Regions from separate parts of the Peribacillus suis genome, predicted to be linked through region 3. Evidence: riboswitches for the same ligand, from Rfam matches in the RefSeq annotation. Region 3 holds a riboswitch; each other region holds the start of a gene.

The links. A riboswitch is a leader RNA that binds a small molecule or an ion and turns the genes downstream of it on or off. The one in region 3 is predicted to bind cobalamin.
Region 1: it holds a riboswitch for cobalamin, as region 3 does, so the genes downstream of both, AC503W_RS01830 (cobalamin adenosyltransferase family protein) here and AC503W_RS04770 (hypothetical protein) in region 3, are expected to answer to the same signal.
Region 2: it holds a riboswitch for cobalamin, as region 3 does, so the genes downstream of both, metE (5-methyltetrahydropteroyltriglutamate--homocysteine S-methyltransferase) here and AC503W_RS04770 (hypothetical protein) in region 3, are expected to answer to the same signal.
Region 4: it holds a riboswitch for cobalamin, as region 3 does, so the genes downstream of both, AC503W_RS20165 (helical backbone metal receptor) here and AC503W_RS04770 (hypothetical protein) in region 3, are expected to answer to the same signal.

What each region holds. Positions count from the first base shown of each region.
Region 1 is NZ_CM182019.1:358,588-361,710, reverse strand. Features, by position in the region: gene AC503W_RS01835 (AAA family ATPase) at 1-605, opposite strand, end outside; cobalamin riboswitch at 794-1,013, shown strand; gene AC503W_RS01830 (cobalamin adenosyltransferase family protein) at 1,176-1,721, shown strand; gene AC503W_RS01825 (ABC transporter substrate-binding protein) at 1,725-2,675, shown strand; gene AC503W_RS01820 (VWA domain-containing protein) at 2,814-3,123, opposite strand, start outside.
Region 2 is NZ_CM182019.1:731,382-734,504, reverse strand. Features, by position in the region: gene AC503W_RS03535 (aminopeptidase) at 1-57, opposite strand, end outside; gene bcp (thioredoxin-dependent thiol peroxidase) at 69-539, opposite strand; gene AC503W_RS03525 (potassium channel family protein) at 602-1,024, opposite strand; cobalamin riboswitch at 1,308-1,505, shown strand; gene metE (5-methyltetrahydropteroyltriglutamate--homocysteine S-methyltransferase) at 1,646-3,123, shown strand, end outside.
Region 3 is NZ_CM182019.1:968,008-971,130, forward strand. Features, by position in the region: gene AC503W_RS04765 (MBL fold metallo-hydrolase) at 89-910, shown strand; cobalamin riboswitch at 1,006-1,207, shown strand; gene AC503W_RS04770 (hypothetical protein) at 1,436-1,660, shown strand; gene AC503W_RS04775 (hypothetical protein) at 1,690-1,881, opposite strand; gene AC503W_RS04780 (YheE family protein) at 1,940-2,143, opposite strand; gene AC503W_RS04785 (YheC/YheD family endospore coat-associated protein) at 2,204-3,123, opposite strand, start outside.
Region 4 is NZ_CM182019.1:4,116,306-4,119,428, reverse strand. Features, by position in the region: gene AC503W_RS20175 (FecCD family ABC transporter permease) at 1-469, shown strand, start outside; gene AC503W_RS20170 (ABC transporter ATP-binding protein) at 466-1,314, shown strand; cobalamin riboswitch at 1,436-1,613, shown strand; gene AC503W_RS20165 (helical backbone metal receptor) at 1,780-2,745, shown strand; gene AC503W_RS20160 (FecCD family ABC transporter permease) at 2,708-3,123, shown strand, end outside.

The DNA of each region.
Region 1 (3,123 bases), 610 kb from region 3:
ATCACGGATTCCAATTCTTCAATCGGAGCCGTATATTGGGCCCGATGCAACACTTCTATCTCTTCTGCCACTTCCGGATACCCCATCTTCATTTTCAATAAAAAACGATCTAGCTGTGCTTCTGGAAGTGGGTATGTGCCTTCGTAATCAATTGGATTTTGAGTGGCCATGACGAAAAACGGTTGTTCCAGTTTCCTTGTCACACCATCCACCGTCACGCTTGCCTCTTCCATTCCTTCAAGTAGGGCGGATTGCGTTTTCGGTGATGTCCGATTAATTTCATCGGCCAAAATGATATGGCCCATGATTGGCCCCGGTCTAAAGATGAACTCTTGTTCCTTCGGATTGAAAATCGATACCCCCGTTACATCGGACGGTAGCAAGTCAGGCGTGAATTGAATCCGTTTGAAATCCGCCCCGATGGACTTCGCTAGCGCCCTGACCAAGACGGTCTTCCCCACGCCCGGGACATCTTCCAATAAGACATGTCCACCAGAAAGGAGCGCCACAAGACTTAGTTCTGCTATATCTCTTTTTCCAATAATGACCTTTTCAATGTTTTCCAAAATCATATCCAGTTTCTGATTCACTTGTTTATAAACCATTCTCTACCTCCCATGATTATGTAAATCACTCATGCTTAACCCTTATTTATTCGACACCCATTTTACATTAACCTCCAATTTATCCTTACAAAGTGAGTTTACTAGAATAATACCCCTATAAAAGAGATTTCTTGAAATTTTTTCACTATTTAAGTAATTAATTATGATAGACTGGTACTAAGTGAATATAAACCTTGCAGAAAATAGGTGCTGACTTGTCAGCTTAATAGGGAATTCGGTGTAAAACCGAAGCTGTTTCCGCAACTGTAAGTGCTAATGAAATAAGAAATATGCCACTGTTTGTGAATGAATCCGCACGCACGATACCATTCATTCAATCCAAATGGGAAGGTTCTTAGAGTAAAATGATGCACGAGCCAGGAGACCTGCCTTTTTTTTATCGTATTTTGCTCTTCGGAAGTTAGGAGGATTGTACGGCAATCTTCCATCTTTTTTTCCGTTCGAGATACATAGATGATTGTTTGCCGACCAATACCTTTGGTCGGCTTTTTCTTTTGCGCCGAAAAGCAATACGAAGGTCATTCACATTATTAAAAAGGAGGAAAAATTATGGCAAAGAAGGATGCCCGCTTTTTATGCTACCCATTTATGCGCGAATCAGTTTCAAGCGTTGATTATGAAATTCGCACCGATTCATTGACGACTCAAATGGGACTGGCAGCGTCGTTCACGAAAGAGATTCCTGAAGTCTACAGGGATTTAATGGAACTGTTGCCGATGGCTTATCATTTAAATGGTTCTGCCCGGGGGAAATTGGCCATAACCGAAGACGGTCTAAACCGCCTAAGTGAAATCTATGACTATTATGTCGCGGAAGTGGAAGAACGCATCGAAACATTTGTGCTACCCCAAGGATCGACGGCAGCCTGTATTTTGCATACTTGCCGTAGTGAAGCCAAGAAATCCGTCCGTACCTTGCATAAAGTCAGTACGGAAAAAGATGTGCCCGCGATACTTTTTGATTATGCTCATTTGCTTGCCAATGTTCTATTCGTGATGGCTGTCTATGTCAATAAACAACTGGGTCGCGAAGAGATTCCCTTTATCAGCAAATCTTATCCAACCAAAACGATGAAAAAGAAAATGGAGGAATAAAACATGATAAGAACAGTAAGATCCAGTTGGATTGCCCTTCTGATGGTCGCCCTTTTCCTTACAGGATGTGCCTCGAATGATGATCAGAAATCGCTAGAGAAAAAAGATCCTGCAACAACTGAAGAAGTCAAATCCTATACCGTCACTGATGATAGCGGAAAAGAAATCACATTTGATAAGGTTCCGGAAACGGTCATTTCACTTCAACCCAGTAATACGGAGATTTTATATGCCCTTGGTGTAGGGAATAAGGTGATTGGAGCGACGGATTTCGATAACTATCCTGAGGAAGCTAAAGATGTCGAGCGTGTCTCTGATTCGATGACGATCAATTCCGAAAAAATCATCTCTTTGAAACCGGATGTTATCATTGCCTATACAATAGGCGATGAAGCAGCATTAAAGCCGCTTGAAGATGCGGGAATCCCCATTTTCATTATTAAATCAGCAGTGACCTTTGATGATGTATATAGTGATATTGATCAAATTGCCAAAGTCATGGGCGTAACGGACAAAGGGGAAGACCTAGTCAAAAACATAAAAAAACAAATCAAAGATGTTGAAGAAAAGGTGGCAAGTGTCGATTCTAAAGAAAAAACATATTTCGAAATCAGCCCTTCTCCGGAAATCTATACAGCGGGAGCTGAAACCTTCCAACAAGAGATCTTGGCGTCTGCCGGTATCGAAAATATCTTTGCCGACCAAAAGGGCTGGGCGAAAATAGCAGATGAAGAAGTCGTCAAGCGCAACCCGGATGCCATCATTACAACCGTAGGCTATGTGGACAATGCTGTGGATGAAATCAAATCTCGTAAAGGTTGGAAAGATGTCAGCGCCGTGAAGGAAGACCAAGTATATCAGCTTAACGAAGACGTCATGTCACGTCCCGGACCGCGTATCGGAGAAGCCGTAGAACTAACTGCAAAGACCATATATCCGCAATTATTCAAATAAAGACACACTCAAAAGGGGTAATTACGCCGAAATCGTATATATAATAAAAGGCGGAAACGTTGATTTAACAACATTTCTGCCTTTTATTTTGTGCATGAATCCTCTTGAAAGAGGGCTATTAGACAGCCCCTTTGATTATTAATCTTTATATTTCTCTTTCATTTCTTCTTCTTTCTTTTTAATTGATTCTTTTAAACCCTCCCCTTCATTTTTCACTGTCGTGTTCAATTCTTCATATTTTTCGTCATAATACTCTTTTATTATTTCACGGCGTTGTTTGACTAAACTGCGAGCTTCCTCCCAAGTCTCATAATTTATTTGTTTCTTATCCTTTAAATAACTCGTAGCCTCATACATGCGATTGCTTTCATCAGAGGAAAGCCTAGAAAAACTGTTTTTTTCATCAAGTAAAGACGATGTCTTCTTATTTTGTTCATCCCGAACGGTA
Region 2 (3,123 bases), 240 kb from region 3:
CCTCAGTGAATGATGAATCAGCTGCTTGGCAAGCTTGGTAAGTCGCTCATCCTTCATTAGCCTGTACCTTATTTTTCTAGGTCGCGAAGAGTTTCCAACGCTTCTTCGACGTGGCCCTTTACTTTGACTTTACGCCATTCTTTAACGATCATTCCTTCCTTATCAATCAGGAAAGTCGAACGCTCAATGCCCATGTATTCCTTACCGAAGTTCTTTTTCAATTTCCATACGCCATATAATTCAGCGGCTTCTTGCTTTTCATCAGCAAGCAACAGGAAAGGCAACCCATGTTTTTCAATGAATTTTTCATGACGTGTTACCGGGTCCGGGCTAATGCCTATGATGACAGCATCAAGCTCTTCGAATTGTTCAATAGCATCACGGAAATCACAAGCCTCCGTCGTGCAACCGGGTGTCATGTCTTTTGGGTAAAAATATAATACAACGTGTTTACCCTTGAATCCTGATAGGGTAACTTGTTCTCCGTTGTTTGCTGGCAGTTGAAAGTCTGGTGCTTTTTCTCCAATTTTGACCGTCATTCTAAACCCTCCATTTCTTTCATCATGGTAAGCGTACCCAATAATTGAAAGAAACACAACTTTCATTTCTTGTTCTTTCTTTCCTTCTGTTCAAAATCGATGACAGCCCTGATCACAAATGCCGCAGGAAGCGTATAGCCAATGAATGCTTGGATTGTCGCGATCATCCGGCCAATGCCGATTGGGGAAATATCCCCGTATCCGACGGAGAACATCGTCATCGCACTAAAATAAAATGAAGTCTTCAGCTGCTCGGAAAAGGTCCCATCCAAGCGATTGCCCATATCAAGAATCACCGAATGATTCTGAAGCTCGTATAATAAATAAATCAGTGCAAAACCGACTAATAATGTCGCATATAAATTGCCGAGCCACAGCATATCTTCAAGAGAAAACTTCTTTGCCTCCGACTCAGAAAGAAATAAGGTCCGAATGCTCATCACCATGCAAAAGATAATCCCCACAATCAAAATATAAAAGGTCATCCCCCACGCCTCATTTCAAAAACAACCCACTTCCCTTATACATACTCTTTTGCGAGTCAATATATGCTCGTTTTAGGGGTCAGACCCTATTTCCCAGCTGCTGCACCATCTAGGGAAACATAGATACAGCATGGGATCTCGTGCCACATGGTGGGGGTCAGACCCCATTTCCCGACTTTTTCCTTGTTGACCCATTTGGTCGGGGTATGCTAAGATGGGTTAAGTTTTTATAATATTTTGTAAATTTTAGTGTCCGTGTTTATCCGGACGGAGTTTTTTATGAAATTCATATGTGGAGATAGGTTCCTAAGTTTTTAGGATTAAAAGGGAAGTCCGGTGTAATTCCGGCACGGTCCCGCCACTGTAATGGGAATGTATAGCGCTTTTGTTTGATGCCACTGATCCTTTTGGATTGGGAAGGCTTTTAGCGCTAAGTAAGAGTTCCCTGAGTCAGGAGACCTGCCTATTTCGACAACACTGTTTTAACCTACGGGAGATAGGGAAGTGTTAGGGACCTTATAATGGTAAGGGGTATTTTCGTGCCCCTTTAATTTGAGCATTTCTAACTTTCTCTTTTGACGGTTAGGGGTGCTTTTTTTGTTGTTATTTCATTAAAAGGAGATGGATGTGTTGAAAAGTAGTAATATAGGGTACCCACGAATCGGTGAGGATCGTGAATGGAAACGTACATTAGAGGCCTATTGGGCTGGAACATTAAACGAAACGGAATTCACGGCGCAATTGGAAGCGATCCGTTTAGGCAACTTGCAAAAACAAAGAGATCAAGGCATCAATATCATCCCGGTCAACGACTTTACGTTATATGACCAAATGCTCGATATGTCCGTCATGTTCGGCCTGGTGCCAGAACGCTATTCGGCTTATAAAGGCGGCATGGTCCCCCTTTCCGTTTATTATTCAATGGCCCGTGGGAACAAGGATGAAGTCGCTTCTGAAATGACGAAATGGTTCAATACAAATTATCATTATATCGTTCCAGAGCTAAAACAATCCCAGCTTACGTTGACAGAAAACAAGCCGCTTGCCGCTTACCGTGAAGCCAAGGAAAAACTAGGAATCGATACGAAGCCGGTTATAGTCGGACCTTACACATTCATTTCTTTGTCAAAAGGCTATGATAAAAAAGATCTTCCGGCCATCATCCTGAGCCTGTTGCCTTTATACACAAAAATTTTGCGAGAGCTGGAACAAGAAGGCGTGAAGTGGGTGCAGATTGATGAACCTTCCCTTGTTTCTTCCCTTTCCAAAGACGAGATGAAAACTGTTACATACCTGTATGAAAAATTGAACGAAGCTGTCCCCAACCTGAACATCATGCTGCAAACATATTTTGATGCTGTAGAGCACTACCAAGAAGTGATTGACTTGCCCGTTCAAGGAATTGGCCTTGATTTGGTCCATGACAAAGGAAAAAATCTCAGCAATCTTCAAACAGTCGGCTTTCCAAAAGATAAAATACTTGGGGCCGGTGTGATTGATGGGAAAAACATTTGGCTTTCTGACTTGACGAAAAAAATCGGGTTGGTCGAGTCCATTACGAAACACGTATCCGAAGATCGGATTTGGATTCAACCTTCCTGCTCCCTGCTACACGTTCCAGTGACGGTTCGAAACGAGACAGAACTGGCCAGCAAAGTGAAAGAAGCCCTTGCCTTTGCTGATGAGAAACTAGAAGAAATCACGCTTTTGGTCAGAGGGCACAACGAAGGTCTAGAATCAATCGAAGAAAAGGTGGCGGCAAACAAAGCTGCATGGCAGACCTTAAAGAATTCAAAGGCCAGAAACCATAAAGACGTGCAAGCCGCTGTCGAACAGGCTAAGCAGCAAACCCATGGCCGTACCCTGCCATTTAAACAGCGCTATCAAAAACAACAGGAGTATTTCAACCTACCCTTCCTTCCAACCACTACAATTGGAAGCTTTCCGCAGACCGCGGAAGTTAAACAGGCCCGCGGGAAATTCAAACGCGGTGAATGGACGGCTGATCAATATGAAGCATTCGTGAACGAGGAGATTGGTAGATGGATTGATATCCAGGAGGAAATCGGCTTGGACGTCCTTGTGCACGGGGAGTTTGA
Region 3 (3,123 bases):
AGTATGGAGAGATAATACATTTATTGTAAGTAAATTAGAAAATAAAGGATGATGAGTTTTTCCAAAAAAATGATTGGGGTGGAAAGTCATGCTGGAAATGAAAACGATAAATGATGTGGTTTGCGTAAAAGGGACACCGGAAGGAAACAAATCAGGCATGAGCGTGAATGTGTTCTTAACCGATGGCATGTTAGTTGATACGGGGGCAAAAATCTTGTTGAAGGAACTTACTCCATTCTTTGAAACCGCTGATTACGATATGGTTGCGCTGACGCATTATCATGAGGACCATACGGGTGGGGCCGCATGGATACAGGAACATAGGAACGTTCCCATCTATATTCATCCGATGTCCCTCGATATTTGTGCAAAGGATGCAGAATATCCCGATTACCGTAGAGTTTTTTGGGGAGATAGGGATGCCTTCAAGGCAGAACCATTAGGAGGGGTCGTCCATTCACGCACTCAAACATGGGAGCCAATCTTTACGCCAGGGCATTCGAGGGACCATATGGTTTACCTGAACCATAGTAATGGCATGCTGTTTTCGGGTGACCTGTTTGTAACGCCGAAAACGAAGCTAGTTTTAAGGGAAGAATCTATCCCGGTCATCATGGAATCCATCAAGAAACTGCTTCAGTATGATTTTAAAGAGGTCTTTTGCTGCCATGCCGGATATGTCCCGAACGGAAAGGAAATGTTTGAAAGAAAGCTCAGTTACTTGGAAAATCTGCGCGGTGAAATTCTGCGTTTGCATGATCAAGGATTGGAAGTCCATGAAATTCAGCAAAACGTGTTGCCTAATCGGTATCCGCTTATCGAGATATCCGGTCATGAATGGGATTCGGAGCATATCATTACATCGATCCTGAAAGAGAGTAGGGTGTATTCAGAGGACAGGAAGAAATGATGAATAAGAGGAAAGAGGATAGATAGGGCCCAAGAACAAGGCAGGAGCCTCATTGTAATCCTAGTGAAAATTTGATACAGTTAAACTGAAAAATAGTATTTCGTCTAGAAATGGGTGCAGATAAGAAAGTGTAGCTTATCTGCTTAAAAGGGAAGTCGGTTAGAATCCGACGCTGTCCCGCAACTGTAAATGAGAGCGATTCGAAGGAATGCCACTGTCTTTTTTGCAAGAAAAGATGGGAAGGTTCGAAAAGCGATGATCATGAGCCAGGAGACCTGCCCGTTTTTAGCACAACGCCAGAAACCTACGAGGATAGGGGGTGTTAAGTGCGAAAAATTAGCAAGAACATGCTTTCTTATTTTTGTAGAAAAATGGGGAATCATGGTCATTTTTGTTATGTTTCGTTTGCACTCTAACAACTTCTGAATGGGAAGTTGTTTTTTGTTTTTTACAAGTCCATATTGGACAATATTCAAAAAGAATCCTGTTAATTAGACAGGACAGCTATCATAGGGGGCCATATCATTGTTTGGTACAGTTGAGCATTTTACGGACTATTTAAAAGCGCAAATCATGCGTAACTTTTGTGTGGAAGAAATGATATCTTTAGATGATTGCCGAGCAAGCTTGATTGAGGAAATCCAGGTTCATGGCAAAAACGTAGAAGATAGGAAAGAATACGAAGCAAATCTTGAAAGAGCCTTTAGCCAAGTGAATCTAGAAATATTCGGCTATCAAGAAATCAAGTAAAGAGCCGCCCATAAGGGAAGCCCTTGTTTTCAATCTTTATTGATGTTCGGTTCCGTTTCATCATGAAAGTCATGGGCTTCCTCAATGTTCAAGGTGTCCGCGGCTTCATAGACGTTTCCGCCAGCAAGTCCTTCATTGATGATACGATCGATATCGAGATATACAGAATCCTTACCGTCATACTCGGTATCCTTCAGAAATGTAATCTTTTCTTTATCCAAATGAAATCCCTCCTTGGCTTTTTATTAGTGTTAGCCAAAGAGGGATTCTTTATTCTATTTAGTCGTACACGTGGTACACCATTAAATCATGAATCATGCCCTTGAGTTTTTCTTCCTCTGACTCTACAGGCGGATTGGTTAACCACTCAATGGACCCATCTTTATGATAGAGGGCTTGGACGGCCAATTTATTGAAGTAAAAGGAAATCTTCCAGCCAGGTAAATTCTTGTGCAACGGCTTCCATTGAAAATGCGTAATCATATGTATAACCTCCATATCGCTGTTTCTCATTTCATTATAATGGAAAAAGCAGGATGGAGGTTATTTTCTTATGTGATTCGGAAAAGTTAATTCAATGAACAGGTTTTTTAAATGTAGTAGGCGGCTCGCTTCAATTTCCTCTTCATCAAATTGCATGGGTTTTGAATTGACTTCATAAATGAATAGAGCACCGGATGTATCTTCCCCGATATCAATGGAGAATTCCCCAAGAAAGCCAAACTTCCTGGAGAGGATGATTCCACATCTTTGCGCAATGTTCGCCAACTTCCTGTTTAACGGCCTCGTTTGTAGCTGCTGATAGGGAAAAAGCTTTCCCCCCCTTGGTGTATGGGTTGTGATTTCCTGGGTTTGCGACATCCTCACGCCCTTGCCGGTCACTTTATAAAACCCATTTTCATAATGAACAAGAATACGGTAATCGTATCGGTGTCCATTCAGTTTCTTTGGAATGACCGCTCGTTGGGCCAGATACCCCCTCTTTTTGAGCGACGCCTTATTGGCTTCCCAAAACGCGGAGAAATCAGAATACAATTCCTGATGTTTCAGGCTATTGAATTGGAGGGTGCCATCAGGTTTTTCTAGCAGGGTGTAGATGCCCTTACCTTGGCTTCCTTTGCATGGTTTCAAATAAATATGTTTGTGGAAATGTAAGAAGTCCGCTAGTTGGGTAGGGTCGGATAGGTCTATGGTCGATGGAAGATGGCGGGCTAGAGATCCATCTTCCGTCAATGCTTCGTACATCAAGTACTTATCTAAAAAATGAGGGTTGAATAAAGTGATACGATGTTCTTTAAAAAAGGAAAGGAGTTCTTGAAAACTTTCCGATGCTTCGAATCCCCTTTTGGGAATGCGATTATAAACGATATCGGGCAGTGGTAATTTTACCTCATTCCATGTGTTCGTTTGTGGAGAAAAGATGAAGCCTTTCATGTAGTTGGAAAGCAAGGATTCAACCGTGA
Region 4 (3,123 bases), 1.1 Mb from region 3:
CATCACATACTGGTTAATGGGAAGCCTTGGAACGGCCACATACAAGGATTTATATGTGGGTGGACCAATCATCCTTGTCGGCATCTTGATTTTATATTCACTACGCTGGAGAATCAATTTACTGACCTTACCTGAGGATGAAGCAAAATCGCTAGGTATCCCGGTCACTAGATTGAAGTGGACGGTCATTCTTGGTGCGACGTTAATTACGGCTTCATCTGTAGCGATAGCCGGTATCATCGGCTGGGTAGGACTGATTATCCCTCATGTGGCAAGAATGCTCGTCGGGAACAACAATCAACTTGTCTTACCGGTATCCCTATCGATTGGTGGTGCCTATTTACTCCTGATCGATAACCTGGCACGTTCTGTAACGGCTACGGAAATTCCGCTATCGATATTGACAGCCATTATCGGCGCACCATTTTTTGCGATTCTACTTAGAAAGACAGGAGGTGGTTGGTCATGAAAATCGAGGTGCAGGGAGGGAATTTTTTCTATGCTAAAAAAAGAGAGAAAGCTCCTTTTCTTTACCAGACCGACATTGACTTTTCGTTGAATGACGGAGAAATCATGGCGATCCTTGGCCCGAACGGTGCCGGTAAAACCACGATGCTGAAGTGTATTACCGGCCTTCTTGATTGGAAAAAGGGTCAAACGCTCATCGACGGAAAGCCGCTTACTGCGCTATCACGCAAAACGATCTGGAAACGAATCGGTTATGTTCCTCAGGCACATAAAATGGTTTTCGGATTTACTTTGGAAGAGCTTGTCATTATGGGAAGGGCGCCTTATATCAGTACGCTGTCCCAGCCTTCTGCAAAGGACCGGGAGGCTGCCATCGCTGCTCTTGAAATGGTTGGCATTGCTCACCTTGCCAAAAAGTCCTGTAATTCCGTCAGTGGTGGGGAATTGCAGCTGGCCTTGATTGCCCGGACGCTTGTATCGGACCCGGATGTATTGATTCTTGATGAGCCAGAATCGCATCTTGATATTCAAAAGCAAATCGTGATTTTACAGACACTAAAGCGGTTATCGAAAGAGAAGAACATTTCTTGTATCATAAACACGCATTATCCGAACCACGCATTCTACTTGGCTGACCATGTTTTAATGACTGCCAAGGAAAAGCGTGTGGTGTATGGCGAAGTCCGCGAAGTGATGACGGAAGCCCGGATGAAAGAGTACTTCGGAATCGAAATGAAGAAAATCATTTATGAGGAAGAGGATGACTTTTTGATTGAAACGATGGTGCCGAAAGATCTAGGTCTTTTACGTGATCAAAGTACATGCCGTTTTAATAGTGACATCTAAAGCTATAGAAGGCAGCCATGTGATGGTTGCCTTTTTGCGTTCCAAATCTTAATTTAAAGTAATCTGAAATATCATATAATACGATTTCCTAAATGGTGTATAATGAAAGGCAGTGAAATTATATACATATGAACAATTTGGTGTCTGTAAGGACTTGAAAGGGAAGTTGGTGAAATGCCAACGCGGTCGCGCCACTGTAAATGGGAGTTAACGGATGTATACCACTGTATGAATAATATGGGAAGGTGCCGTTAGCAATGACCATGAGCCAGGAGACCTGCCAAAATTGTACACCGGTAACCACGCGGATGGGGAGGTGTGTGGCAGAGCTATGTCCCTTTTTTGTTCCGTTGCCATACATGCATCCTCCGTTTTGATGGGGGATGCTTTTTTGTATGTCTTTTGATATTCGCAACACATGTGTGAAGGTCCAGAAATGAACTCAAAAATGATGGAGGTTTTAAGATGAGGAAGATATATAGTTTCATGCTTGTGATGGGATTGATGGTCGGTACACTGGTTGGCTGTAGCGATGCCTCCCAGGATAGAACAGGAGAAAACCAGTCGACAAAACAAGCTGTTAACCAGGGCTTCCCGCTTTCGTTACAAGATGCAGTGGGTAACCAAGTCACCATCGAGCAGAAACCAGAAAAAATTGTTTCATTAATCCCAAGTAATACAGAAGCGGTCTTTGCGCTAGGTTCGGGTGAGAAAGTGATTGGAGTGTCTGAAAATGACAATTACCCGGAAGAAACGAAAGATATTCAGAAGATAGGTGGAATGGAAATAGATACAGAGATGATTTTAGCCTTGCAGCCTGATATCGTTCTTGCTCATGAGAGTGCCCATAATTCCAAAGAAGGAATCCAACAGCTTAAGGATGCGGGTATTCCAGTTCTAATCGTGAATGATGCCAAAAGCTTTAAAGAAGTGTATACGTCTATTGAGATGATTGGAACGGCAATAGGGGAACTGGATAAGGCAAAGGAAATCGTCAAGACGATGCAGACCAAGCTGGAAAAGATCAAAGAAAAGGCTAAGGCAATCAAGAGTGAGGATAGAAAAAGTGTTTTTGTAGAGGTTTCACCGTCACCTGAAATCTATACAACGGGAAAAAATACTTTCATGGATGAAATGCTGGACATCATTTCAGCGGATAATGTCGCAGGTGAATTGGATGGCTGGGTAAAACTCGATGAAGAGTCGATGATAGCGGCCAACCCGGATGTCATCATTACAACCTATGGTTATTACACAGGAGATCCAGTCAAAGAGGTAACGGGAAGAAATGGATGGGCCGACATTCAGGCAGTTAAGAATGGTGAGGTTTTCGATGTCCATTCAGATATTGTCACTCGTTCCGGTCCTAGGCTTATAGAGGGAGTAGAGGAACTTGCCAAATCAGTCTATCCGAACGTATTTAAAAACTAAACGGGCATTGGCCTATGTATTTGCCCTATCATTTTTGGTTATTTCGATATTGATCGGTATTTCCTTAGGATCGGTTTCCGTTCCGATACCAGTGCTTTTGCAAATCATTGGCAAGGAAGTCCTTCATTTGCCCCTGGCCATGGAACCGGATGGGACACTGACGAATATCGTGATGAACATCCGCCTGCCGAGGGTCGTGCTTGCAGGTTTGGTTGGGGCATCCCTTGCAATAGCAGGGGCAGCATTTCAGGGATTGCTCAGGAATCCCCTAGCTGACCCCTATACCCTGGGAATATCCTCAGGGGCTTCGCTTGGTGCAGTATTAACGTTGTTTTTGAATTTGTCACTGCCGTTTTTTGGCCTATATACACTGCCTAC